DNA from 2 places in the Streptomyces sp. NPDC030820 genome. Region 1 is predicted to be linked to the other one. Evidence: riboswitches for the same ligand, from Rfam matches in the RefSeq annotation. Region 1 holds a riboswitch; the other holds the start of a gene.
The links. A riboswitch is a leader RNA that binds a small molecule or an ion and turns the genes downstream of it on or off. The one in region 1 is predicted to bind glycine.
Positions count from the first base shown of each region.

Region 2: another riboswitch for glycine. It lies ahead of gcvP (aminomethyl-transferring glycine dehydrogenase); the one in region 1 lies ahead of gcvT (glycine cleavage system aminomethyltransferase GcvT).

Region 1 covers NZ_JBVIEB010000009.1:374,652-386,321, reverse strand. The annotation lists gene ACZ418_RS26325 (helix-turn-helix domain-containing protein) at 1-258, shown strand, start outside; gene ACZ418_RS26320 (EF-hand domain-containing protein) at 318-530, shown strand; gene ACZ418_RS26315 (NADPH-dependent F420 reductase) at 696-1,358, shown strand; gene ACZ418_RS26310 (glycoside hydrolase family 25 protein) at 1,372-1,926, opposite strand; gene ACZ418_RS26305 (phosphatidylinositol-specific phospholipase C domain-containing protein) at 1,963-3,000, opposite strand; gene ACZ418_RS26300 (ribbon-helix-helix domain-containing protein) at 3,154-3,333, shown strand; gene ACZ418_RS26295 (VOC family protein) at 3,335-3,679, shown strand; gene ACZ418_RS26290 (class I SAM-dependent methyltransferase) at 3,700-4,560, shown strand; gene ACZ418_RS26285 (L-serine ammonia-lyase) at 4,566-5,933, opposite strand; gene glyA (serine hydroxymethyltransferase) at 6,017-7,285, opposite strand; gene gcvH (glycine cleavage system protein GcvH) at 7,300-7,677, opposite strand; gene gcvT (glycine cleavage system aminomethyltransferase GcvT) at 7,787-8,905, opposite strand; glycine riboswitch at 8,945-9,057, opposite strand; glycine riboswitch at 9,058-9,155, opposite strand; gene ACZ418_RS26265 (AAA family ATPase) at 9,318-9,965, shown strand; gene ACZ418_RS26260 (enhanced serine sensitivity protein SseB) at 10,032-10,823, shown strand; gene ACZ418_RS26255 (enhanced serine sensitivity protein SseB C-terminal domain-containing protein) at 11,000-11,670, shown strand, end outside.
Region 2 covers NZ_JBVIEB010000007.1:1,092-12,761, reverse strand. The annotation lists gene gcvP (aminomethyl-transferring glycine dehydrogenase) at 1-1,665, opposite strand, end outside; glycine riboswitch at 1,834-1,928, opposite strand; gene ACZ418_RS20075 (PRC-barrel domain-containing protein) at 2,048-2,419, shown strand; gene ACZ418_RS20070 (DNA polymerase IV) at 2,341-3,756, opposite strand; gene ACZ418_RS20065 (MerR family transcriptional regulator) at 3,822-4,505, opposite strand; gene ACZ418_RS20060 (bifunctional nuclease family protein) at 4,734-5,207, opposite strand; gene ftsR (transcriptional regulator FtsR) at 5,293-6,030, opposite strand; gene ACZ418_RS20050 (FHA domain-containing protein) at 6,075-6,902, opposite strand; gene ACZ418_RS20045 (DUF881 domain-containing protein) at 7,093-7,950, opposite strand; gene ACZ418_RS20040 (small basic family protein) at 7,956-8,288, opposite strand; gene ACZ418_RS20035 (DUF881 domain-containing protein) at 8,285-9,193, opposite strand; gene ACZ418_RS20030 (sugar phosphate nucleotidyltransferase) at 9,340-11,670, opposite strand, start outside.

The sequences.
Region 1 (11,670 bases):
AAGCGGCTGGTCGAGCTGGTCGGCGCCGCACGGGAACGCGGAGTGACCCCGCGCTCACCCGAGGCGGACGCCGTCCTGACCGAACTGCTCGGTGCGGACGCCGACCGTGCGGCCGTGCTCCGCCGTATCGACCTCGGCAACGAGGTCGCCCGCTACCGGGAGTTGGCCGCCGCGATCAAGGGCGAGCAGGAGCCCCCGAAGTTCCAGGAGGAGTTCGCCTGGGTGGTCGCGGCACTGAAGGCCTGGCCGGGCCGTTAATCTGACCAGCGTCAGTACGCCAGCACGGCATGAGAAAAACGACCAAAAGGGGCGGATCGGTGGCGGACATCGAGGAAGCACGCAAGCAGTTCCAGCGGATCGACGCGGACGGTGACGGATTCATCACCGCCGCAGAGTTCAAGTCCGCCCTGGCCCAGGAGGGCGACTGGAACGTCACGGAGTCGGTCGCCGAGGCCATCATCAAGCAGCGCGACCTCAACGGCGACAAGGTCCTGTCGTTCGACGAGTTCTGGGCGTACCTGAACAAGTGACGTGCCGGGAGGGGCCCTCACCGCGGTGCGGGCCCCTTCGCCGCGACCGGGGCCTCCGAGCGCGTTCACCCGATCGCCGCAGCGACGGAATAGCACCCACGCCCAAGGGGTTGTCGCCCGGGACAGACGCATGCGCACGCATACAATCATCCCGGAGGGCCTGTCATGAAGATCGGCATCATCGGCGCGGGGAACATCGGCGGCAACCTCACCCGGAGGCTCACCGCCCTCGGCCACGAGGTGTCCGTGGCCAACTCCCGCGGCCCCGAGACGCTCAGGGAACTGGCCGAGGAGACCGGAGCGACCGCGGTCCGGGCCGAGGACGCGGCCAAGGGCGCCGAGGTGGTGGTCGTCACCGTCCCCCTCAAGGCGGTCCCGAACCTCCCCTCCGGCCTGCTGGACGGCGCCGCCGAGGACGTGGCCGTGATCGACACCGGTAACTACTACCCGCGCGAGCGCGACGGCCGGATCGCCGGCATCGAGGACGAGGGCCGCACCGAGAGCCGCTGGACCGAAGGGCACCTCGGCCACCCGGTGATCAAGGCCTTCAACGGCACCTACGCCCAGGACATCCTGGACCGCCCCCGCCCCGCGGGAGACCCCGAGCGCATCGCCCTGCCGGTGGCCGGCGACGACGAGGCGGCCAAGGCGAAGGTCCGCGCCCTGATCGACGAACTCGGCTTCGACACGGTCGACGCAGGCGGCCTCGACGACTCCTGGCGCCAGCAGCCCGGCACCCCCGTCTACGGCCTCCGCGCCGACGTGGAGGGAGTGAAGAAGGCGCTCACGGCGGCCTCCCCGGAACGCCCGGCGGACTTCCGGGGCTGAGCTCCGCGCGGCCCTACGGCGTGGCCCACTCCTTCAGCGCGGCTTTGCTGGAGAAGTCGGCCACGTCCTTGTCGTGGGGCTCACTGGTGTACTGGTGGAAGCGCCAGTGCGCCTTGATGCGGGGGTGGCCGGCGGTGACGTAGTCGGCGATCCAGAGGCCGTCGCCCGCGTAGGAGGTCGTGTCGACGGTCAGCCAGAAGTCGCGATTGCAGTAGAGCAGAACCCGGTTGTGCGGCCGTAATTCCTTCAGCGTGCGGATGAAGTGGTCCTTCTCCGCGTTGCTCGCGTGAGTGCCGTCGCCGGTGGTCTCCCAGTCGACCGCCAGGAGGTCGCCGGCGCGTTCCGGGGCGTGCTGGACGAAGTACTCGGCCTGGGCGGTGACGTTGCCGGGCCACAGGAAGTGGTAGAAGCCGACGACCAGTCCGGCGTCGCGGCCCCGCTTGGTCTGGGCGGTGAGCCGGGGATTGACGTACGAACGGCCCTCCGTCGCCTTGATGAAGACGAAGGAGAGGCCGTCCGTGCCGTACGCGGAGGATTGGAAGGCACTTACGTCGATGCCGTGCAGCATGTAGGGGTTGTGCCCCCTGCGCCCGCATCCGGAACCTCAGCTTCGGGTGGTCACCTCGCTCAGCACCGACGCGGACTTCGCCGACCAGTCGGAGGTGATGATGCTCGCGTGATCCCTGGCCAGCAGGGCCAGCCGGGCGGCGACTTCGGCGTCCGTCGGGTCGGTGGAGGAGATGGCGGGGGAGACGTTGTAGGCCCCGGTCATGATCGAGATGTAGTGGTTCGTGGAGTAGAACGACGTGTCGTACCCGTTGTTCACGTAGGTCGCCGCGTCACCGTCGAAGAACACGAACCAGGGCCGGATCGAGGTGTCCGAGCTCCAGCGGGCCGAGCGCGGGTCGCCGTTCGCCGCGCCCAGCACCGCCGGGAAGGCCTCGGCCTGTGAGATGTTCCCGGCCCCGTACAGGTCGCGCAGATGGTCGCCGTACTCCTGGTCCGTCCAGTAGTGGTCGAAGGGGTTGTTCATCTCCACGGTGCCGGGGATCACCTCGAAGATGAACTTGCCCTTGAGGGAGTCGCGGCTGGGCCAGGCGTTGGCCCTGGCGGCCGCGTCCAGCGTGCTGTAGGTGCCGCCCAGCAGGTCGGCCGGCTTGTAGACGCTGCTGCCGAGCTTCTGGTGGATCAGCGTGTCGAACTCGTCCGGCCCGAGCCCGGCGTTGTTGTTGAAGCCGACCTTCATCTCGATCTTGAAGACGATCGGCGGGTGGTCGGGGTGGAGCTGGTTCCAGGCCGCGATGTTGTCCAGGCAGCTGCCGAAGTCCTGGTTGCGGTTCTTGCTGTACAGCTCGCTCGGGGTCTTGGCCGCCTCGCAGTTGTTGTCGTCGCCCAGCGGATTGCTGTGGCTGACCCGCCAGCGGTGACTGATGCTGTCCACGTACACGTCCAGCTCCAGCAGCGAGGCGCCGGAGTCCAGCGCCTGTGCGAAGTAGGTGTACTTGGCCTTGTCGTACGCGTTGTGCGTGCCGATCGCCGTCGTCTCGGAGAACTTCGGCGCCGCCGCGTGGGCGTTGCCCGGCCCCACCATCAGCAGAGCACCGGCACCCACGAGCGCCGCCAGCCGTCTCACCGCACCCATTGCTCAACTCCCTTTTGTTGTCGCCGAGTTGGCGGCAGCGTAAGAGCGAGCGGTTACTGCGCGGTAGCCCCCGGAGGAACATCGGCCACTCTCCGGCCGTCGCGTGGCCCGTCACCGCTGGCGGCTAGATTGCTAGCATGCTAGCCTCGGAGTGTGGGTGATGAGGAAGTCAAGCAGTTCAACGTGTACCTGCCGATCGGACTGATCAAGCAGGTCAAGTACCGCGCCATCGAGTCGGGCATGTCCTTGTCGGCACTGGTCGCAGAAGCGCTGCGCGCCTACCTCGACGACGCCCATGGGCAGGAACAGCAGTCGACCGAGAAGGAGAGCTGACATGGCGACCGAAGGCATCGAGGCCGTGTTCCTGGAGACCCACAACTGGGGCAGGGCGGCGAAGTTCTTCCAGGCGCTCGGTTACGAGCTGGAGTTCGCGACCGACCACAACTCCGGCCAGTTCCGCATCGGCGACGGGCCGTACGTGTTCATCGCCGAGGTCCCCGAGGACCGTGCGCCGCGGACACAGATCGTGCTGAGGGTGCCGGACGCGGACGCGTTCCGCGCCGATCCCGAAGTCGAGGTGGTCACGCCGTTCGAGGACACCCACTTCGGGACCCGGATGATGACGGTCCGCGACCCCGACGGGCGGCTGTGGAGCCTCCAGGCCCCCGCGGCGAAGTGACGGGGACGGGAAGCGGCGCCATGACCGACGAGCGAGGCGGGACACCGGACAACACCGCCGTGCGGTGCGCCCTGTGGCGGGCGATGCACGTCCAGGTCGATCCGCCGCCCCATGTCCTGGAGGACGAGATCGGTCTGCGGCTCGTTTCCCCCGGCGACGGCTGGCGCGACCGCCCGGACATGGACCCGCAGGGCACCCGCGGATTCCGGGCCGCCATGGTGGCCCGCGCCCGCTTCATCGAGGACCTGGTCGCCGAGCAGGCGGACCGGGGCGTCGACCAGTACGTCCTCCTCGGCGCCGGCCTCGACACCTTCGCCCAGCGCAGACCGGAGACCGCGTCCCGGCTGCACGTCTTCGAGGTGGACCAGCCCGGCACGCAGAACTTCAAGCGTCGGCGCCTCGCCGAACTCGGCTACGGCATCCCGGACCGGCTGCACCTGGTGCCGGTCGACTTCGAGGCGAGCGCCGGGACCTGGCCGGAGCAGCTCACCGCGGCCGGATTCGACCCCGGCCGGCCGGCGGTCGTCGCCTCGTCCGGCGTCACGATGTACCTCACCAAGGACGCCACCGCTGCCACCCTGCGCCAACTCGCCGGGCTCGCCCCCGGCTCGACCCTCGCCATGACCTTCCTGCTGCCGGAGGACCTGGTGGCCGAGGCCGACCGCGCCGGCCTCAAGGCGAGCGAGGCGGGCGCCCGGGCATCCGGCACGCCGTTCCTCAGCTTCTACACCCCCGACGAGATGCTGACCCTGGCCCACGAGGCCGGCTTCAGGGAGGCCCACCACATCCCGGGCGCCTCACACGCCGAGCGCTACTTCACCGGCCGCACCGACGGCCTGCGCCCGTCAACCGGGGAGGACCTGCTGCTGGCCCGGACCTGACAGCGTCAGCACTCGATGATGTTGACCGCCAGCCCGCCCCGCGCCGTCTCCTTGTACTTCACGGACATGTCCGCGCCGGTGTCCTTCATGGTCTTGATGACCTTGTCCAGGGACACCTTGTGGGAGCCGTCGCCGCGCATGGCCATCTTCGCCGCGGTGACCGCCTTCACCGCGGCCATGCCGTTGCGCTCGATGCACGGGATCTGGACCAGGCCGCCGACCGGGTCGCAGGTCAGGCCGAGGTTGTGCTCCATGCCGATCTCGGCCGCGTTCTCGACCTGCTCCGGGGAGCCGCCCAGCACCTCGGCCAGCGCGCCCGCGGCCATCGAGCAGGCGGAGCCGACCTCGCCCTGGCAGCCGACCTCGGCGCCGGAGATGGAGGCGTTCTCCTTGAAGAGCATGCCGATGGCGCCGGCGGCGAGGAGGAAGCGGACCACCCCGTCCTCGTCGGCGCCGGGGACGAAGTTGATGTAGTAGTGCAGGACCGCCGGGATGATGCCGGCCGCGCCGTTCGTGGGGGCGGTCACCACCCGGCCGCCGGCCGCGTTCTCCTCGTTCACCGCCATCGCGTAGAGCGTGATCCACTCCATGGCGTGGGCCAGCGGGTCGCCCTCGGCGCGCAGCTGCCGGGCGGAGACGGCCGCGCGGCGGCGCACCTTCAGGCCGCCGGGCAGGATGCCCTCACGGGACATGCCGCGCCGGACGCACTCGCGCATCACCCGCCAGATCTCCAGCAGGCCCGCGCGGATCTCCTCCTCCGTGCGCCAGGCCCGCTCGTTCTCCAGCATCAGGGAGGAGATCGACAGGCCGGTGTCCTTCGTCAGGCGGAGCAGCTCGTCGCCCGTGCGGAAGGGGTACTTCAGGACCGTGTCGTCCAGCTTGATCCGGTCCGCGCCGACCGCCTCCTCGTCCACGACGAAGCCGCCGCCGACCGAGTAGTACGTCTTCGACAACAGCTCCGCGCCGGAGGCGTCGTACGCCCACAGCGTCATGCCGTTGGCGTGGTACGGCAGGGCCTTGCGGCGGTGCAGCACGAGATCCTTGTCGAAGTCGAACGCGATCTCGTGCTCGCCCAGGAGACTGATCCGGCCCTCGGCCTTGATCGCCTCCACCCGCGCGTCCGCCGTCTCCACGTCCACCGTGCGCGGCGAGTCGCCGGTCAGGCCGAGCAGGACGGCCTTCGGGGTGCCGTGGCCGTGTCCGGTCGCGCCCAGGGAGCCGTACAGCTCCGTCCGGACGGTGGCGGTCTTTTCCAGCAGCCCTTCGTTGCGCAGGCGGCGGGCGAACATCCGCGCCGCGCGCATCGGGCCCACCGTGTGGGAGCTGGACGGGCCGATGCCGATCGAGAACAGGTCGAAGACCGAGATGGCCACGGTCACTCCTCAAGACGGGGGGGTGGCGGGGCACCCTCCGGGATCTCCGTCGGGCGCCCCACCGGGGACTTGCTTGTCCGGGTCTACTTGTTCAGGCCCGGGTACAGCGGGTGCTTGTCGGCGAGCGCCTTCACGCGCGCCTTGAGGGCCTCCGCGTCGTACGACGGTTTCAGCGCCTCGGCGATCACGTCCGCGACCTCGGCGAAGTCCTCGGCCGTGAAGCCGCGGGTGGCGAGGGCGGGCGTACCGATCCGCAGGCCCGACGTCACCATCGGGGGACGCGGGTCGTTCGGGACCGCGTTGCGGTTGACCGTGATGCCGACCTCGTGGAGGCGGTCCTCGGCCTGCTGCCCGTCCAGCTCCGACTCGCGCAGGTCGACCAGGATGAGGTGCACGTCCGTGCCGCCGGACAGGACGTTCACCCCGGCCTCACGCGCGTCGGCCGCCGTCAGGCGCTCGGCGAGGATACGGGCACCCTCCACGGTACGACGTTGGCGTTCCTTGAACTCCTCCGAGGCGGCGACCTTGAAGGAGACCGCCTTCGCCGCGATCACGTGCTCCAGGGGACCGCCCTGGAAGCCCGGGAAGACGGAGGAGTTCAGCTTCTTCGCGAAGTCCTTGCTGCGGGCGAGGATGATGCCGCCGCGCGGACCGCCCAGCGTCTTGTGCGTGGTGGAGGTGACCACGTCGGCGTACGGCACCGGGTTCGCGTGCAGACCGGCCGCGACCAGGCCCGCGAAGTGCGCCATGTCGACCCACAGGTAGGCCTCGACCTCGTCCGCGATCCGGCGGAAGGCGGCGAAGTCCAGCTCGCGCGGGTACGCCGACCAGCCCGCGATGATCACCTTCGGGCGGTGCTCCTTGGCGAGCCGCTCGACCTCGGCCATGTCGACCAGGCCGGTTACGGCGTCCACGTGGTAGGCGACCACGTTGAACTGCTTGCCGGAGAAGTTGAGGCGCATGCCGTGGGTCAGATGGCCGCCGTGCGCGAGGTCCAGGCCGAGGATGGTGTCCCCGGGCTGGGCCAGCGCGAACAGCGCCGCCTGGTTGGCGGAGGCGCCGGAGTGGGGCTGGACGTTGGCGTACTCGGCGCCGAACAGCTCCTTGATCCGGTCGATCGCGATCTGCTCGGCGACGTCGACGTGCTCGCAGCCGCCGTAGTAGCGGCGGCCCGGGTAGCCCTCGGCGTACTTGTTGGTGAGGACGGAGCCCTGCGCCTCCATCACCGCGAGCGGCGCGAAGTTCTCGGAGGCGATCATCTCCAGCGTGGACTGCTGGCGGCCGAGCTCGGCGTCGACCGCGGCGGCGATCTCCGGGTCCAGCTCGTGCAGGGACGTGTTCAGGACGGTCATACGGCTACGACTCCTCAGCCGGCGTTCTGGGCGGTGTACTCGTCGGCGGAGAGCAGGTCGGCCGGCTCCTCCGCGACGCGCACCTTGAACAGCCAGCCGCCCTCGAAGGGGGCCGAGTTGACCAGCGACGGGTCGTTGACGACGTCCTCGTTGATCTCGGTGACCTCACCGGTGACCGGCGAGTACAGGTCGGAGACCGACTTGGTGGACTCCAGCTCGCCGCAGGTCTCGCCCGCGGTCACGGTGGAGCCGACCTCGGGGAGCTGGGCGTAGACGACATCGCCGAGCGCGTTGGCCGCGAACTCGGTGATGCCGACCGTCGACACGCCGTCCTCGGCGGGCGACAGCCACTCGTGCTCCTTGCTGTAGCGCAGCTGCTGGGGGTTGCTCATGGCCTGAATTCTCCTGTACGCGCGGGAGTGCTGATGAAGGGGGGACTGCTGAAGCCGCTGGTGAGCAGCGGAAACGTGCGCGGGGTCACACGGTGACCGCGCCCAGTGTCTACTTCTGTCGCTTGTAGAACGGCAGCGCCACGACCTCGTACGGCTCGTGGCTGCCCCGGATGTCCACGCCGACGCCCTCGGTGCCCGGCGCCGCGTGCGCCGCGTCGACGTAGGCCATGGCGATCGGCTTGCCCAGGGTGGGGGAGGGGGCGCCGGAGGTGACCTCGCCGATCACCTCGCCGCCGGCGACGACGGCGTACCCGGCGCGCGGCACCCGGCGGCCCTCGGCGATCAGCCCGACGAGGACGCGCGGCGGGTTCTCCTCGGCCCTGGCGGCGGCCTCGGTGAGCGCCTCGCGCCCCACGAAGTCGCCCTCCTTCTCGAACTTCACCACCCGGCCGAGCCCGGCATCGAAGGGGGTGAGGGAGGTGTTCAGCTCATGCCCGTACAGCGGCATGCCCGCCTCCAGGCGCAGGGTGTCCCGGCAGGACAGGCCGCACGGGACCAGACCGACACCCTCGCCGGCCTTGGTCAGCGCCTGCCACAGCTCGACCGCGTGCTCGGGCTTCACGAACAGCTCGAAGCCGTCCTCGCCGGTGTAGCCGGTGCGGGCGATCAGGGCCGGGACGCCGGCGACCGTGCCGGGCAGGCCGGCGTAGTACTTCAGGCCGTCGAGGTCGGCGTCGGTGAGGGACTTCAGGATGCCGGGGGACTCCGGGCCCTGGACGGCGATCAGCGCGTACGCGTCCCGGTCGTCGCGCACCTCGGCGTCGAAGCCGGCGGCGCGCTCGGTCAGCGCGTCCAGCACCACCTGGGCGTTGGAGGCGTTGGCGACGACCATGTACTCGGTCTCGGCGAGCCGGTAGACGATCAGGTCGTCCAGGATGCCGCCGTCGGCCTGGCAGATCATGGTGTAGCGCGCGCGGCCCACGCCGACGGAGGCGATGTTGCCGACCAGGGCGTAGTTCAGGAAGGCGGCTGCCTCGGCGCCGGTGACGGTGATCTCGCCCATGTGGGAGAGGTCGAAGAGACCCGCCTTCGTCCGCACGGCGATGTGCTCGTCGCGCTCTGAGCCGTAGCGCAGCGGCATGTCCCAGCCGGCGAAGTCGGTCATCGTCGCACCGAGCGAGCGATGCAGGGCATCGAGCGCGGTGTGACGGAGTTCGGTACTGCTCATCGGTCGGTCGTCTCCCAAGGAATGACAGGCGAGGAACGTTCCTCCCCATCTGTCATCGGAACCTGAGAGGTTCGCCAGGACCGCCACAGGGACGATCACGGCTTGCACCTTGGGTGGAGCCACTGACACAGCGGCCCGCTTTTCAGATGTGCCTCGCCCGCGCGGTAACGGGGCCTGAGAGATTCAAGGGAGGGACTTGCTCCTTCGGCGTCCCAGCGAAGGCTGCTGGGAACTCTCCCGCGCGGATTCAAGCGGCCGGTATGCAGTTGGCGGCCACATCATCGCACGGCGAGCGGGCTTTTGTAACCGACCTGTGGCAGGACCCGGACCCCGCCGGTGACATCGTCCATTACCTTCTCTTTGCGCGGTCGGGGAATGAAGATTACCGGGCCGACAGGGGAGGACGATCACGGTGAACAGGACCCCGGTGTACGCCACCGCCACCACCACCGGCATCGCGGTGCCGAGGCAGCGTCCCGCCCCGGCCCCGGTCGTCCGCGACCTGCGGGACCGGGCCGGCCGCGGCCCGCGGGCCCTGGCCTTCGGGCCCCGCGATCTCGCCGTGATCACCGGCCTGCCCGGCAGCGGCAAGTCGACCCTGATGCAGCGCGCGGTCACCGGCCCCCGCATCGACTCCCAGCACACCCGCGACCGCTGGGCGGCCCGCCTGCCGGCCTTCCTCCCCTACGCCCTCTACCGCCCCCTGGTCCGCCTCGCCCACTACGCCGGCCTGCGCCGCGCCCTGCGCACCGGCGAGGGCGTCGTCGTGCACGACTGCGGCACCCAGTCCTGGGTGCGCGCCTGGCTCGCCCGGGAGGCCCGCCGCCGCGGCGGCACCCTCCATCTGCTTCTGCTCGACGTCACCCCCGAGACCGCGCGCGAGGGCCAGCGCGAGCGCGGCCGGGGCGTCTCCGGCTACGCCTTCCGCCGCCACCGCCGTACGACCGCCCGGCTGCTCGACGCGGTCGAACGCGGCGAACTGCCCGCCGGCTGCGGCGCGGCCGTGCTGCTGGACCGGCCGGCGGCGGACGCCCTGCGGCGGATCACCTTCACAAGGTGAGGCACTGTCACAGCCACCCGCTAGCCTTCATGGTCACAGCAGTGGTTCCCAGCAGGCGGTAGGCAGATGGACTTCCCGGCGGACATTCCCGCGGACTTCCCGGCACAGGCGCACCCCCAGCCGCACGGCGGCTGGCCCGGCAACGAGCTGGAGGAGGTGCTCTCGGCCTCCCTCGGCATACCCGCCGCGGCCGGCCGGATCATCGAGGTGCTGGGCCGGAGCCTGCTCTGGATCCCGCTGCCGAGCGGCGGCGGCCCGGACAGCGGCCCGCTCGACCTGCCCACGCTGGACATCGACGGCCAGGCGTACGTCCCGGTGTTCAGCTCCGAGGAGCAGCTGCGCCAGGCGGCCGGCTCCCATATGCCGTACACCATCGCCCCGGCCGTGGAGTTCGCCCGCGGCCTGCCCGCGCAGGTCGGCATCGCGGTGAACCCCGACGCCCTGGTCGGCATCCCGCTCCCGCCGGCGGCGGTGGCCGAGCTGTGCCGGGCCGGCCGTACGCCCCTCGACGGCCCGAACTCCGGCGCCCGGGTCCGCCTCTTCGAGCCGGACTGGCAGGACGACCCGGTCGACTTCCTCTCCGCCGCGTCCGCCGAGTTCGCCGGGACCGGCGTGGTCCTCACCGCCCGCCGCTGCCTGGCCGCCATAGAGACGGACGAGCCGGCGATGTTCGTCGGCGTCGAACTCTCCCAGTGGGAGGGCGACTTCCGCGCCCAGCCCCTCCAGGCCCTGGGCCGGGCCCTCGGCAAAGTTCCGGTCAAGTGGCCGGTCAACCTGGTCCTCCTGGACGTGACGGACGACCCGGTGGCCGAATGGCTGAAGTCGAACGTCCGGCCCTTCTACCAGTACGGCCACTAGAAGCCGACGCGAGGGGCAGCCAACCCGAGGGGCGCGGGGCGTATCGATATGCGGCTCCACGGCGTGGGCGCGAGTACCACCCACGCACCCGCACCCGCCCATGCACCCGGGGTCCCGAGCCACCAGGCGCATAAGCTGTCTCCCAACACCGGGGCACAAAAAGAAGGGCACGACAGGTGAGCGCGAGCCACAGCGGCAGCGTCAGCGTGGAGCACACGCTGCGCCAGGTCACCCCCGGCCGCTACGACGCCTACGAGGCCCTGCTCCGCGCCCTCGCCACCCCGTCCTCCGGCCAGATCTGGATGCTCCTGTGGCACGGCCAGGCCGGCTCCCCGGACGCCCAGTACGGGAACATGGAGGTCGACGGCTTCCAGTACGCCCCCTGCGTCACCTCCGCCCAGGAACTCTCGGCCAGTGGCTGGAACCGGTCCTACGAGGTCGTCGACGGGCTCGACGTGGCCCGCACCCTCTATCCCGACCACTACGGCCTCTGGCTCAACCCGCACGCCCCGGGCGGCGGGGTCGGCATTCCCTGGCTGGATCTGCGCCGCATCGCCACGGGCCTGGACCGCCAGCCCGCGGGCCCCCTCCGGCTGACCGAACCCGGCATCGAGGTCCCGCAGTTCTACGCCCTCCTCGCGCAGAACGCGCACCGCACCCCGGCCCTGCGCTCCCTGCGCCGCGCCTGGGTGCAGCCGGCGCTCGGCGCGCCGTACCTCGCCATCGGTCTGGACGTGTACGACACCTCCCCGGCCGCGGTCGACTCGGTGCGCGCGATGATGCAGCAGTCCGTCGGCGCGGTCCCGGAGGGCCTGCCGGTGTCGACCGTCGCGATGACCGACGACCA
Region 2 (11,670 bases), on a different contig from region 1:
TTCCTCCAGCTCGCGGATGAGCGTGAGGTAGCCCTCGGCCTGCTCGGCCGGGACGAAGGGGTGCAGCTGGCCGAACTCGGGCCAGGTGACCGGCTCCATCTCCGTGGTCGCGTTGAGCTTCATGGTGCAGGAGCCCAGCGGGATCATGCCGCGGTCGAGCGCGTAGTCGCGGTCGGCCAGCCTGCGCAGGTAGCGCAGCATCGCGGTCTCGGAGCGGTGCTGGTGGAAGACCGGGTGGGTGAGGAAGGCGTCGGTGCGCAGCAGCGCCTCGGGGAGCGTGTCCTCGGCGGTCGCGTCCAGCGCCTCGATGTCGCCTTCGACACCGAAGGCGGACCACACGGCGGCGACCTGAGCCCGCCTGGTGGTCTCGTCGCAGGCGATCGAGACGTGGTCGGCGTCGGCCAGGTGCAGGTTGACGCCGTGCTCCCGGGCGGCGGCGACGATCTCGGCGGCCTTGCCGGGCACGCGCGCGGTGAGGGTGTCGAAGAAGGCGCCGTGCACGATCTCGACACCGCCGGCCTTCAGGCCCTCGGCGAGGATCGTGGCGTACCGGTGGGTGCGCCGGGCGATGGCCTGCAGGCCCTCCGGACCGTGGTAGACGGCGTACATGCCGGCCATCACGGCGAGCAGCACCTGCGCGGTGCAGATGTTGCTGGTGGCCTTCTCGCGGCGGATGTGCTGCTCACGGGTCTGCAGCGCGAGCCGGTACGCCTTGTTCCCGTCGGCGTCGACGGAGACACCGACCAGACGGCCGGGCAGGCTGCGCGCGAACTTCTCGTGCACGGCCATGTAGCCGGCGTGCGGGCCGCCGAAGCCCATCGGCACACCGAAGCGCTGGGTGGTGCCGACGGCGATGTCCGCGCCGAGCTCGCCCGGCGAGGTCAGCAGGGTCAGCGCGAGCAGGTCGGCGGCGACGGTGACGAGCGCGCCGAGCTCGTGGGCCTGGTCGATGACCGGCTTGATGTCGCGTACGGCGCCGGAGGCACCCGGGTACTGGAGCAGCACGCCGTTGATCTCACGCGCGGCGATGTCGGCCGGGATGCCGTCGCCGAGGTCGGCGACGACCACCTCGACACCGGTCGGCTCGGCGCGGGTCTGGATGACGGCGATGGTCTGCGGCAGCGCGTCCGCGTCGACCAGGAACAGGCCCTTCTTGTTCCGGCCCATGCGCCGGGACAGCGCCATGGCCTCGGCGGCGGCGGTGCCCTCGTCCAGCAGGGAGGCGCCGGAGGTGGGCAGCCCGGTGAGGTCGGCGACCATCGTCTGGAAGTTCAGCAGGGCTTCGAGGCGGCCCTGGGAGATCTCCGGCTGGTACGGCGTGTAGGCCGTGTACCAGGCCGGGTTCTCCATGACGTTGCGCAGGATGACGGGCGGTGTGAACGTCCCGTAGTAGCCCAGCCCGATCATGGAGTCGAGCACCTGGTTGCGGTCGGCCAGCGAGCGCAGCTCGGCGAGCACCTCGGCCTCGGTGCGGGCGCCCGGCAGGTCGAGGGCGTAGGCGTTCTTGATCACGTCCGGCACCGCCGCGGCGGTCAGCTCGTCCAGCGAGCCGTAGCCGACCTGCGCGAGCATCTTGGCCCGCGCCTCCTGGTCGGGGCCGATGTGGCGCTGCTCGAACGGGATGCCCGCTTCGAGCTCCGAGAGCGGAATGCGATGGGCGGTCATTGCGGAGGCCTCCTGGTCTGACGCGACCTTCGAAGGGCACCACGGTGCGGGTGCCCCGACGGCCTCCCCCTCTGTCATCTCAACCTGAGAGCTTCACCGGGTACGTCCCGGCTTTCACCGTCGGTGAGAGCGGGAGCCGTCGACACCCGCCCTGCTTTCCAGAGTGACCTCGTCCGTGCGGTACGTGAGCCTGAGAGATTCCGGGGAGGATTTGCTCCTTCGGCGCCTCCGAGGTGGTCGGAGGACTCTCCCGCACGGGGTCAGCAGCCGCTGTCAGCCTACCAGCGGGGTCAACGACGAGGCCCTCGAGTGGCCGCCTCCCTGAATGTGCTCTTTCGTAGTGCTTACGGATGAGTTGCGACCACGTGGAGGGAGAGGGACCGTGCAGACCGACATCGATCCGCGCAACCTGATCGGCCGCAAGGCGTTCGACCGCAATGGCACCAAGATCGGGACCATCGACGAGGTGTACCTCGACGACGCGACCGGCGTGCCCGAGTGGGCGGCGATACGCACCGGCCTGTTCTCCCGAGACGCCTTCGTCCCCCTGGAACCGAGCGAACTGGTCGAGGGCTCCCTCCATGTCCCCTTCGACCGCGCCCTGATCAAGGACGCCCCCGACTTCGGCGTGGGCCGCCACCTCTCCCCCGAGCAGGAGCTCCAGCTCTACCACCACTACGGCCTGGACGTGGCATCGCCTCCCTCGGCCCCGGACCACGACTTCGGCAAGCTGGCGGGGTCGGAGGAAACCTGATCGGAGGCCCCCGCAACCAACGGCAACGGATCGGCGGGCTCCAGCGCAGGATCACCGACAAGAAACGTCCGCACCCTCCCCGGAGGGGACTGCGGCGTCTCGAACCGCACGGTGACCCGCCCCAGCCCACTCCCCTGCACCCACCCGTGCCCGTACTCCGCATGCCTCACGTCCTGTCCCGCCCGCCAGTGCCTTTCGACGGGCTCCGGCCGCTCCACGACGACCTCGGTCCCGGCCTCCTCCGGCGTCTCCGCCGCCCGCGAGGGCATCGCCTGCGCGAACAGATCCTCCTGGGTGTAGTCGGCGAGCCCGGAGACACCCACGCCCAGCAGCCGTACCCCGCCCGTGGTGTCCACCGAGTCCAGGAGCCGCGCGGCCGCCTCCCGGACGACCGCCGGATCGTCCGTGGGTCCCCTGAGCGTCTCGGAGCGGGTCAGGGTCGAGAAGTCGTACCTGCGCACCTTCAGCACGATCGTCCGCCCCGACAGCCCGGCCCCGCGCAGCCGCCCCACGCACCGGTCGGCCAGCCGCTGCACCTCCAGCCCGATCCGCAGCCGGTCATGGATGTCCACGTCGTAGGTGTCCTCGACCGACACGGACTTCGCCTCACGCTCGGCCACCACGGGCCGCTCGTCATGGGCCAGGGCCATGGCGTACAGCGCGTGCCCGTGCGCCTTGCCCAGCAGCCGGACCAGCTCGTCCTCGCCCGCCTCGGCCAGCTCCTCGACCGTGGTGATCCCGGCCCGGCGCAGATGGTCCCCGGTGGCCGGCCCGACCCCCGGCAGGGTCCGCACCGGCATCGGCCCCAGCAGCGCCCGCTCGGATCCCGGCTCGATGAGCACCAGGCCGTCCGGCTTGGCCTGCTCCGAGGCGATCTTGGCGAGCATCTTCGAGGCGGCGAGCCCCACCGATCCGGTCAGCCCGGTGACCGCCCGGATGTCCGCGCGCAGCTTGCTCGCGACCAGCCGCGCCGACTCCTCGTCCCAGGCCCTCCCCCCGGCCTCCAGGTCCACGAACGCCTCGTCCAGGCTGAGCGGCTCCACGAGCGGCGACAGCTCCCGCAGCAGCGCCATCACCTGCTCGCTGATCGCCCGGTACACAGTGAAGCGCGGCACCAGATACGCGGCGTTGGGTGCCAGCCGGCGCGCCTGGGCCATGGGCATCGCCGAGTGGACCCCGAAGACGCGTGCCTCGTACGACGCGGTGGCCACCACCCCGCGCGGCCCGAGCCCGCCCACGACGACCGCCTTCCCGCGCAGGCTCGGCTTGGATGCCTGCTCCACCGAGGCGTAGAAGGCATCCATGTCGAGATGCAGGATCGTGGGCGCGTTTCTCACATCTCCGATGCTGCACCACGGCACTGACAATGCCGTGGCGCCGGGAACGCTGCGGCGCCCGGCGCTCAGACCGCCCGGTTGCGGCGCCGCGCCAGCTCGTCCGCGGGGTTGTGCCCGACCAGCGTCTCGCCGGTGTCGATGCGCTCGCCGTGCAGCTGGGAGAGTGCGCTTTCCACGTCCCGCCACACCACGCCGACGGCGATCCCGAAGATGCCCTGACCGCCCTGGAGCAGGGCGTGGACCTCGTCCGGCGAGCTGCACTCGTACACCGTGGCGCCATCGCTCATCAGGGTCATCCGCTCCAGGTCGCGGAAACCGCGTTCCCTGAGGTGCTGCACGGCCGTGCGGATGTTCTGCAGCGAGACCCCCGTGTCCAGGAACCGCTTGACGATCTTCAGGACGACGACGTCACGGAAGCTGTACAGCCGCTGTGTGCCCGACCCGTATGCGGGCCGCACGCTCGGCTCGACCAGGCCGGTGCGTGCCCAGTAGTCCAGCTGTCGGTAGGTGATGCCCGCGGCCGCGCAGGCCGTCGGCCCGCGGTAGCCGATCTGTTCCGCCACCATGGACGCCGCCCCTCCGCCGTTCGGCACCACCGTCGGCCGCTGCGGAGCGTGAGCGACCGCGCTGCTCGGTTGGGGGTACCCCCTGTTCGAACGCAGCTGAGAGCTAGGGGGAGGGTACGGACCGCTCTCCCCGAACCCGCGTCCGGGGGCACCCCCAGCCGTACCGTCGCCGCTGGTTCTCACGCCGACCTCCGTCCTTGACCTGCCTTCACGACGGTAGGCAGTCACCAGGGGTGCGTCAACGATCGCCACACTCGGCACGCCGAGTGATAATCACCCTAGGAGTGGTTTCCCGTGTCCCACCGCGGGGAAAGGCTAGCCGAATGCTTTCGGGGGAGGCCGTAGGACGCTCTCAATGGCCGGTGGCAATTGCCCGCACACGGGGCGGCGACGCTCACCGGCCGTTCGACCTCACTGGCTGCTGGTGCCGAAGTCCTCGGGCGAGATCTGGTCGAGGAACTCGCGGAACTTCTCCACCTCGTCCTCCTGCTCGTCCGGAATGGCGATGCCGGCGTCGTCCAGCACCGCGTCACTGCCGTAGATCGGCGTTCCGGTGCGCAGGGCCAGCGCTATGGCATCGGAGGGGCGGGCGCTCACCTCGACACCGCTGGCGAAGACCAGCTCCGCGTAGAAAACACCTTCACGCAGATCGGTGATGCGTACCTCGGTCAGCTCCTGGCCGACGGCCTCCAGCACGTCCTTGAACAGGTCGTGGGTCAGCGGCCTGGCGGGGGCCATGCCCTGCTGGGCGAACGCGATCGCCGTCGCCTCCCCCGGCCCGATCCAGATGGGGAGGTAACGGTCGCCTCCCACTTCGCGCAGGAGCACGATCGGTTGGTTGGAGGGCATTTCGACCCGGACACCTACGACATCGAGCTCGTTCACACAGCAACCCTAGGCCGTGCCCGGGACGTTTGGGTAGTCGGGCCGGGAACAGGTGGCCGATCCGGCCGCTCACCGCCCCCGCTGCTCAGGGCAGCCGCACCCCGAGAGCGGTCTGCACCAGTGCCGAGTGCAGCTTCACCGTGAGCGCCGCCAGCTCCTTCGTACGGGCTTCGGCAAGGGCCCTCGTCTGCGGGTTGCGGTGGCGCTTGAGGGGGGCCACCACCTGGTCGACCAGTCCGGCCTCGCGGTCTGCGGCCGCCTTCATCACCCGAAGGTGGCGCGGCTCGATCCCGAACCGGCCCAGTTCGGCGACGAGCGCGGCCACGGTGACCGCCTCGGCGTCGTACGCCCCGTCCTCCAGGGGAGCGATGAGCCCGTACGACTCCCACTCCTTGAGATCGCCCTCGTCGATCTCCGCGGCCGCCAGCAGCTCGGCCCTGCCGATCCGGGCCACCGTGGGCACCACGGCCGGCTCCGGAACGGGCTCAGCGGTGCGCTGACGGCCCACGAGGGGCAGCTGGACGGCCTCGCCCCGCTCCATGGCGTCCAAGTGCTCGCGGATGACCTTGAGCGGAAGATAGTGGTCCCGCTGCATCCGCAGCACACGCGCCAGGCGCTCGACATCCCCGGCGCTGAACTTGCGGTACCCCGAAGGGGTCCGCTGCGGCTCGATGAGCCCCTCCGACTCCAGGAAACGGATCTTGGAGATGGTGACTTCGGGGAACTCGTCGCGCAGCACGTTCAGCACCGCGCCGATGCTCATCAGCCCACTGTCCCTGGCGGCGGTACCGCTTCCGGCACCGCCGCTCGGTGTTTGAAGCATGGACCTTCCCTGGGGGTCCCCCCGGACACCGGTCCGGGGGCGGGTCAGATGCCCTGCCGGCTCGCGTAGAACACCAGCCGGTACTTGCCGATCTGCACCTCGTCACCGTTCGACAGAGCAACCTGGTCGATCCGCTCGCGGTTGACGTACGTGCCGTTCAGACTGCCCACGTCGGCCACGGTGAACGAGCCGTCCGGGGTGCGCCGGAACTCCACGTGCCGACGCGAGACCGTGACGTCGTCCAGGAAGATGTCGCTCTGCGGATGACGGCCGGCCGTGGTCAGGTCGCTGTCCAGCAGGAAGCGGCTGCCCGAGTTCGGTCCCCGGCGCACCACCAGCAGCGCCGAGCCCATCGGCAGCGCGTCCACCGCGGCCTGCGCCTCGGGCGACAGCATCGGCATCTGCGTCTGGCCGGTGACCTCGGCGTCGTAGGCCTCCAGACCGGAGATCGAGATCGTGGACGTCGTCTCGGAGGCACGCTCCGGCGCCACTCCGGGGCGCAGCGGCGCGCCACAGTTGGAACAGAAGCGGGCGTTCTCCGCATTGCGGTTACCGCACCTCGTACACACCAGGACCGACATGGACGGATCCTCCTGCGGCTGCCCCGCCGGGGCGTTGGACGCGTACGGACCGGGGGCGAACCCTCCACCCGCACCTGAGGTTGACGGTTGCCCGAAACCTATGCCGCCGGACCGGGCAGGGTCAACCGACGCCCCGCTCTGACCTCCGGAAATGTCACCGCCCGGACCAGCGACCTGGTCCCGGAACAGCGGGCGCTGGCCCTCCGCGTCGGGCTGTGCGCGATGACGAGCGGTCGCGTTGTCGCTGCCCTCTCGCGCGCTCTTGCGGAACAACTTCGCAAACAACTTCACGGGCGATTCCCCTTGACCGAAACAGACCCGCCCGTGGGGCAGGACGAACCCTGATTGCCTACACCGGCCGAGCCGGACATTCTCACAACGTCCGTATCCACCAGACAGTTTCCACCACGCACCACCTCTTCGGTGCGCCGACCCCCCGCAACCTCATGCCCCTGCCGGACGTCCCCCATGCACCGCCGGTTCACTGGGAGGACGACCGAGCGTAGTCAGGCCGCTTCGCCTGTCGCAAGGCGTCCACGACGATCTTGCCCGACTGCTGGACCGTCACCGTGGCCTGCTCCTTCTCCAGCGTCTGCACCACGCCTCCCGGGATGTTCAGCGCCGGCTCCAGGTCCTGCGGCTTGCCGATGACCTGGAAACGATAGGGGGCGTTGATCTTGTTCCCGTCGACGCCGATGCCGTCACCGGAGTCCGTGAAGTAGGTGCCTGCGACCACCCGGACCCCGTTGACCTGGATCGCCTCCGCACCGGCCGCGCGCAGCTCCTGGATCGCGTCGAGCAGCATGTCCGCCTTGACCGTCCCCTTCGTGTCCTCGATCGTCATCGTGATACCGGGACCCTGCGCCGCCACGGTGCCCGCCAGAATGCCGAGTTGCCTCTCCTTCTCGGCCGTCTGCTTGCGAGCCTCCGCCGCCTGGTCGGAGCTGCTCTGCAGTTCCTGGCGCTGCTTTTCGAGTCCCTGCTTCTCGTCCTCAAGACGCTGAGTACGCGAATCCAGTTCATCGAGAATGCGAACAAGATCTTCCTGGCGTGCGCCGCGCAGCGCGCTGTCGGTGTCGCTGTTGGACGCCACCTGCACCGCCAGGCCGAAGCCCAGGCCGAACAGCAGCAGGGCGACGATGAGTTGCGCCCGGGTGAACCGCGGCGGCCACAGTCCCTTGACCAGCCGCTGCCGGCCGGTCGGCGGCTGCTCCGCCTGCTGCTCCGACGCAGGCTCGGGTGCCCGCGCGGGCACTTCCTCGGGCAGTTCCTTGCGCAGCCTGTTCTCCGGCTGCTCCGGCTTCTCCGGCTGCTCGTTCTGTTCGTTCTGCTCGCTCATCGGTGTCACGCCCGGAACACGTGCCGCCGGATCGCCGCGGCGTTGGAGAAGATCCGGATGCCGAGGACGACCACGACACCCGTGGACAGCTGCGCACCCACGCCCAACTTGTCGCCCAGGAACACGATGAGGGCGGCGACGACCACGTTCGACAGGAACGACACCACGAAGACCTTGTCGTCGAAGATCCCGTCGAGCATGGCCCGCAGCCCGCCGAAGACGGCGTCCAGCGCCGCGACGACGGCGATCGGCAGATAAGGCTCGACGACCGCCGGAACCTCGGGCCGGACCAACAGGCCGGCCACGACTCCCACGACGAGGCCCAGTACGGCGATCACGATGTGCCCTTCTCAGTCTTCTCGGTGCTCGGCTGTGCTGTGCGTACGATCACACTCGGTGCGGCGGGCAACCGTACGTCACCCTCCGTGGAGATGGTGGCGCGGATGCCGAAGTTCTGCTCCAGTGCGTGCAGATACAGGCCGTCCGCGCTGTTCTGGAACCCGGTGTTCAACCGTTCCCCGTCCCCCACCGCCAGCACCGTGTACGGCGGCACCAGCGGCCTGTTGTCGACCAGTATCGCGTCCCCGGCGGCCCTGATCGCGGACAGGGCGGTCAGCCGCTGCCCGTTGATGGAGACGGCCTCCGCGCCGGACTCCCACAGCCCGTTCACCACGCGCTGCATGTCCCGGTCGCGCACCCGGCCGGTGTCGGAGAAGCCGGAGGTCTCCCGCGGGTTGGTGCCGTCACCGCCGGTGCTGGCCTCCTTGGCGTCGTCCACGACGAGCTTGACGCCCGGACCGTGGACCGCCGTGGCACCCGACAGCACGCCCACCAGGTCCGCCTGGGCACTGCCGCCGCTCGACTTCAGCGCCGCCCGCTGGCGCGCGCCGACGTCGTCCCGCAGCCGGTCGACCGTGCCCTCCAGCTTGTCCGCGTTCGCGGTCTCGCTGTCGATGCGGTCGATCAGTTCCTGCCGCTCCTTGGCCACCACGGGCGCCGCCGCCTGCGTCTGTGCCGCCCCGACGGTCACGACCAGCGCCGCGAGGACGAGGCCGGCCGCGAGGCCGAGCTTCGCCCTGAGGGTCCTGGGCAGGCCGCCCTCGCCCTGGGACTTCTTGCGGGCGGCGGCCTCGGCATACCCGTCGTCGAGGCTGTGGTCCATGACGTTGGTGATCAACGACATGGAGGCGTCCGGGCGCTGCGCCCGCGTGGGGCTGCTCCGAACGGGGGGTTGCTGCGGCATGTCGCACATCGTCGCATGTCGCGCGGAGTACCTCCGAATGGCCCCACCGGCGTGCCGGACAGGCCCCCCTTGGGGGACACTTGTCCGGCACGCGCGCGTGCGTAGGTTTTGCCGTGCGGTGGCGTGTACTTCCTTACCGCCGGGCCCTACCGTCCGGCGCTGTCCACGACGGCCGACCACTCGTCGAGCAGGGCCTGCGCCGAGGCGTCATCGGGTCCCTCGGCCCACAGATGGGTGACGGCCTCGGCCGGGTCGGGCAGCACCATCACCCAGCGCCCGTCCGTCTCCACGACCCGTACACCGTCCGTCGTGTCGACAAAGCGATCCCCTGCGGCCTCGACCACCCTCCGCATGACCAGACCCTTGACGGCCCACGGCGTGGCCAGGTCCCGCTTGAGGACATGCGCCCGCGGGATCCGCGCGTCGATCTGGCTCAGCGTGAGCTGCGTGCGCGCCACCAGCCCGATCAGCCGTACGAAGGCCGCCGTGCCGTCGTAGACGCTGCTGAACTCGGGGACGATGAACCCGCCCTTGCCGTCGCCGCCGAAGATGGTGCCCTCCTCGCCGCCGACGCGCGTGAGGTCGTCGGGCGAGGTGGTGGTCCACTCGACCTGGGTGCCGTGATAGGCGGCCACCTGCTCGGCGATCCGGGTCGTCGTCACCGGCAGCGCCACCCGGCCGCTGCGCCGCTCCGCGGCCACCAGGTCCAGCATCACCAGCAGCGCACGGTCGTCCTCGATGATCCGGCCCTTCTCGTCCACGAGCGACAGCCGCTCGCCCACGGGGTCGAACCGGACACCGAACGCGGCCCCCGAGGACGCCACTATCTCGCCGAGCCGCACCAGCCCCTTGCGCCGTATCTCGGCCGTCTCCGTGGGCCGGGATTCGTCAAGACCGGGGTTGATGGTCAGCGAGTCCACCCCGAGCTTGCCGAGCAGGCTGGGCAGCACCAGCCCGGCACTGCCGTTGGAGGCGTCGACGACGACCTTCAGGCCGGATTCGGCGATCCCGGTCGTGTCGACGTTCCGCAGCAGCGATCCGGTGTACGAGTCGAAGACACTCGCCGGGAAGTACAGGTCGCCGATCTCACCGGGGAACGCCCGCCGGTACTCCTGCCGCGCGAACACCCGGTCCAGCTTGCGCTGGCTGCCCTGTGACAGGTCGGCGCCGTTGCCGTCGAAGAACATGATGTCGACCGAGTCCGGGACACCCGGCGAGGTCCGGATCATGATGCCGCCGGCACTGCCGCGCGCGGTCTGCTGCCGGGCCACGGGCAGCGGTACGTTCTCCAGGTCGCGTACGTCGATGGCGCTGGCCTGCAGAGCGGAGATGACCGCCCGCTTGAGCGCGCGGGCGCCTCGGGAGTGGTCGCGGGCCGTGGTGACCGTGGAGCCCTTCTTGAGGGTGGTCGCGTAGGCGCCGGCCAGCCGAACGGCGAGTTCCGGCGTGATCTCCACGTTCAGGATGCCGGACACACCGCGGGCGCCGAACAGATGGGCCTGCCCCCGCGACTCCCAGATGACGGAGGTGTTGACGAAGGCACCGGCCTCGATGGTCTTGAACGGATAGACCCGGACGTTGCCCTGAACGATCGATTCCTCGCCGATCAGGCACTCGTCACCGATGACCGCGCCGTCCTCGATCCGCGCCGCACGCATGATGTCGGTGTTCTTGCCGACGACGCAGCCGCGCAGATTGCTGTGCTGTCCGACGTACACGTTGTCGTGCACGACGGCCTTGTGCAGAAAGGCGCCGCTCTTGACGACGACGTTCGAGCCGACGACCGTGTGCTCCCGGATCTCCGCGCCGGCCTCGACCTTCGCGTAGTCGCCGATGTACAGCGGCCCGCGCAGCACGGCATCGGGATGCACCTCGGCTCCCTCCGACACCCACACCCCGGGAGAGATCTCGAAGCCGTCGATGTCGACGTCGACCTTGCCCTCGAGAACGTCGGCCTGGGCCTTCACATAGCTCTCGTGGGTGCCGACGTCCTCCCAGTAGCCCTCGGCGACGAAGCCGTAGATCGGCTTGCCTTCCTTCATCAGCTGCGGGAAGACGTCACCGGACCAGTCGACCGGAACATCGGGTTCGACGTAGTTGAATACCTCGGGCTCCATGACATAGATGCCCGTGTTGACCGTGTCGGAGAAGACTTGTCCCCAGGTCGGCTTCTCCAGGAAACGCTCGACCTTGCCTTCCTCGTCGACGATGGTGATGCCGAACTCCAGCGGATTGGGCACGCGGGTCAGACAGACCGTGACCAGCGCGCCCTTCTCCTTGTGGAAATTGATCAGCTCCGTGAGGTCGAAGTCGGTCAAGGCATCACCGGAGATGACGAGGAAGGCATCGTCCTTCAACGCCTCTTCGGCGTTCTTGACGCTTCCGGCGGTACCGAGTGGCTTCTCCTCATTGGCATACGTGAGCTCCATTCCGAGCTCTTCGCCGTCACCGAAGTAGTTCTTGACGAGCGATGCCAG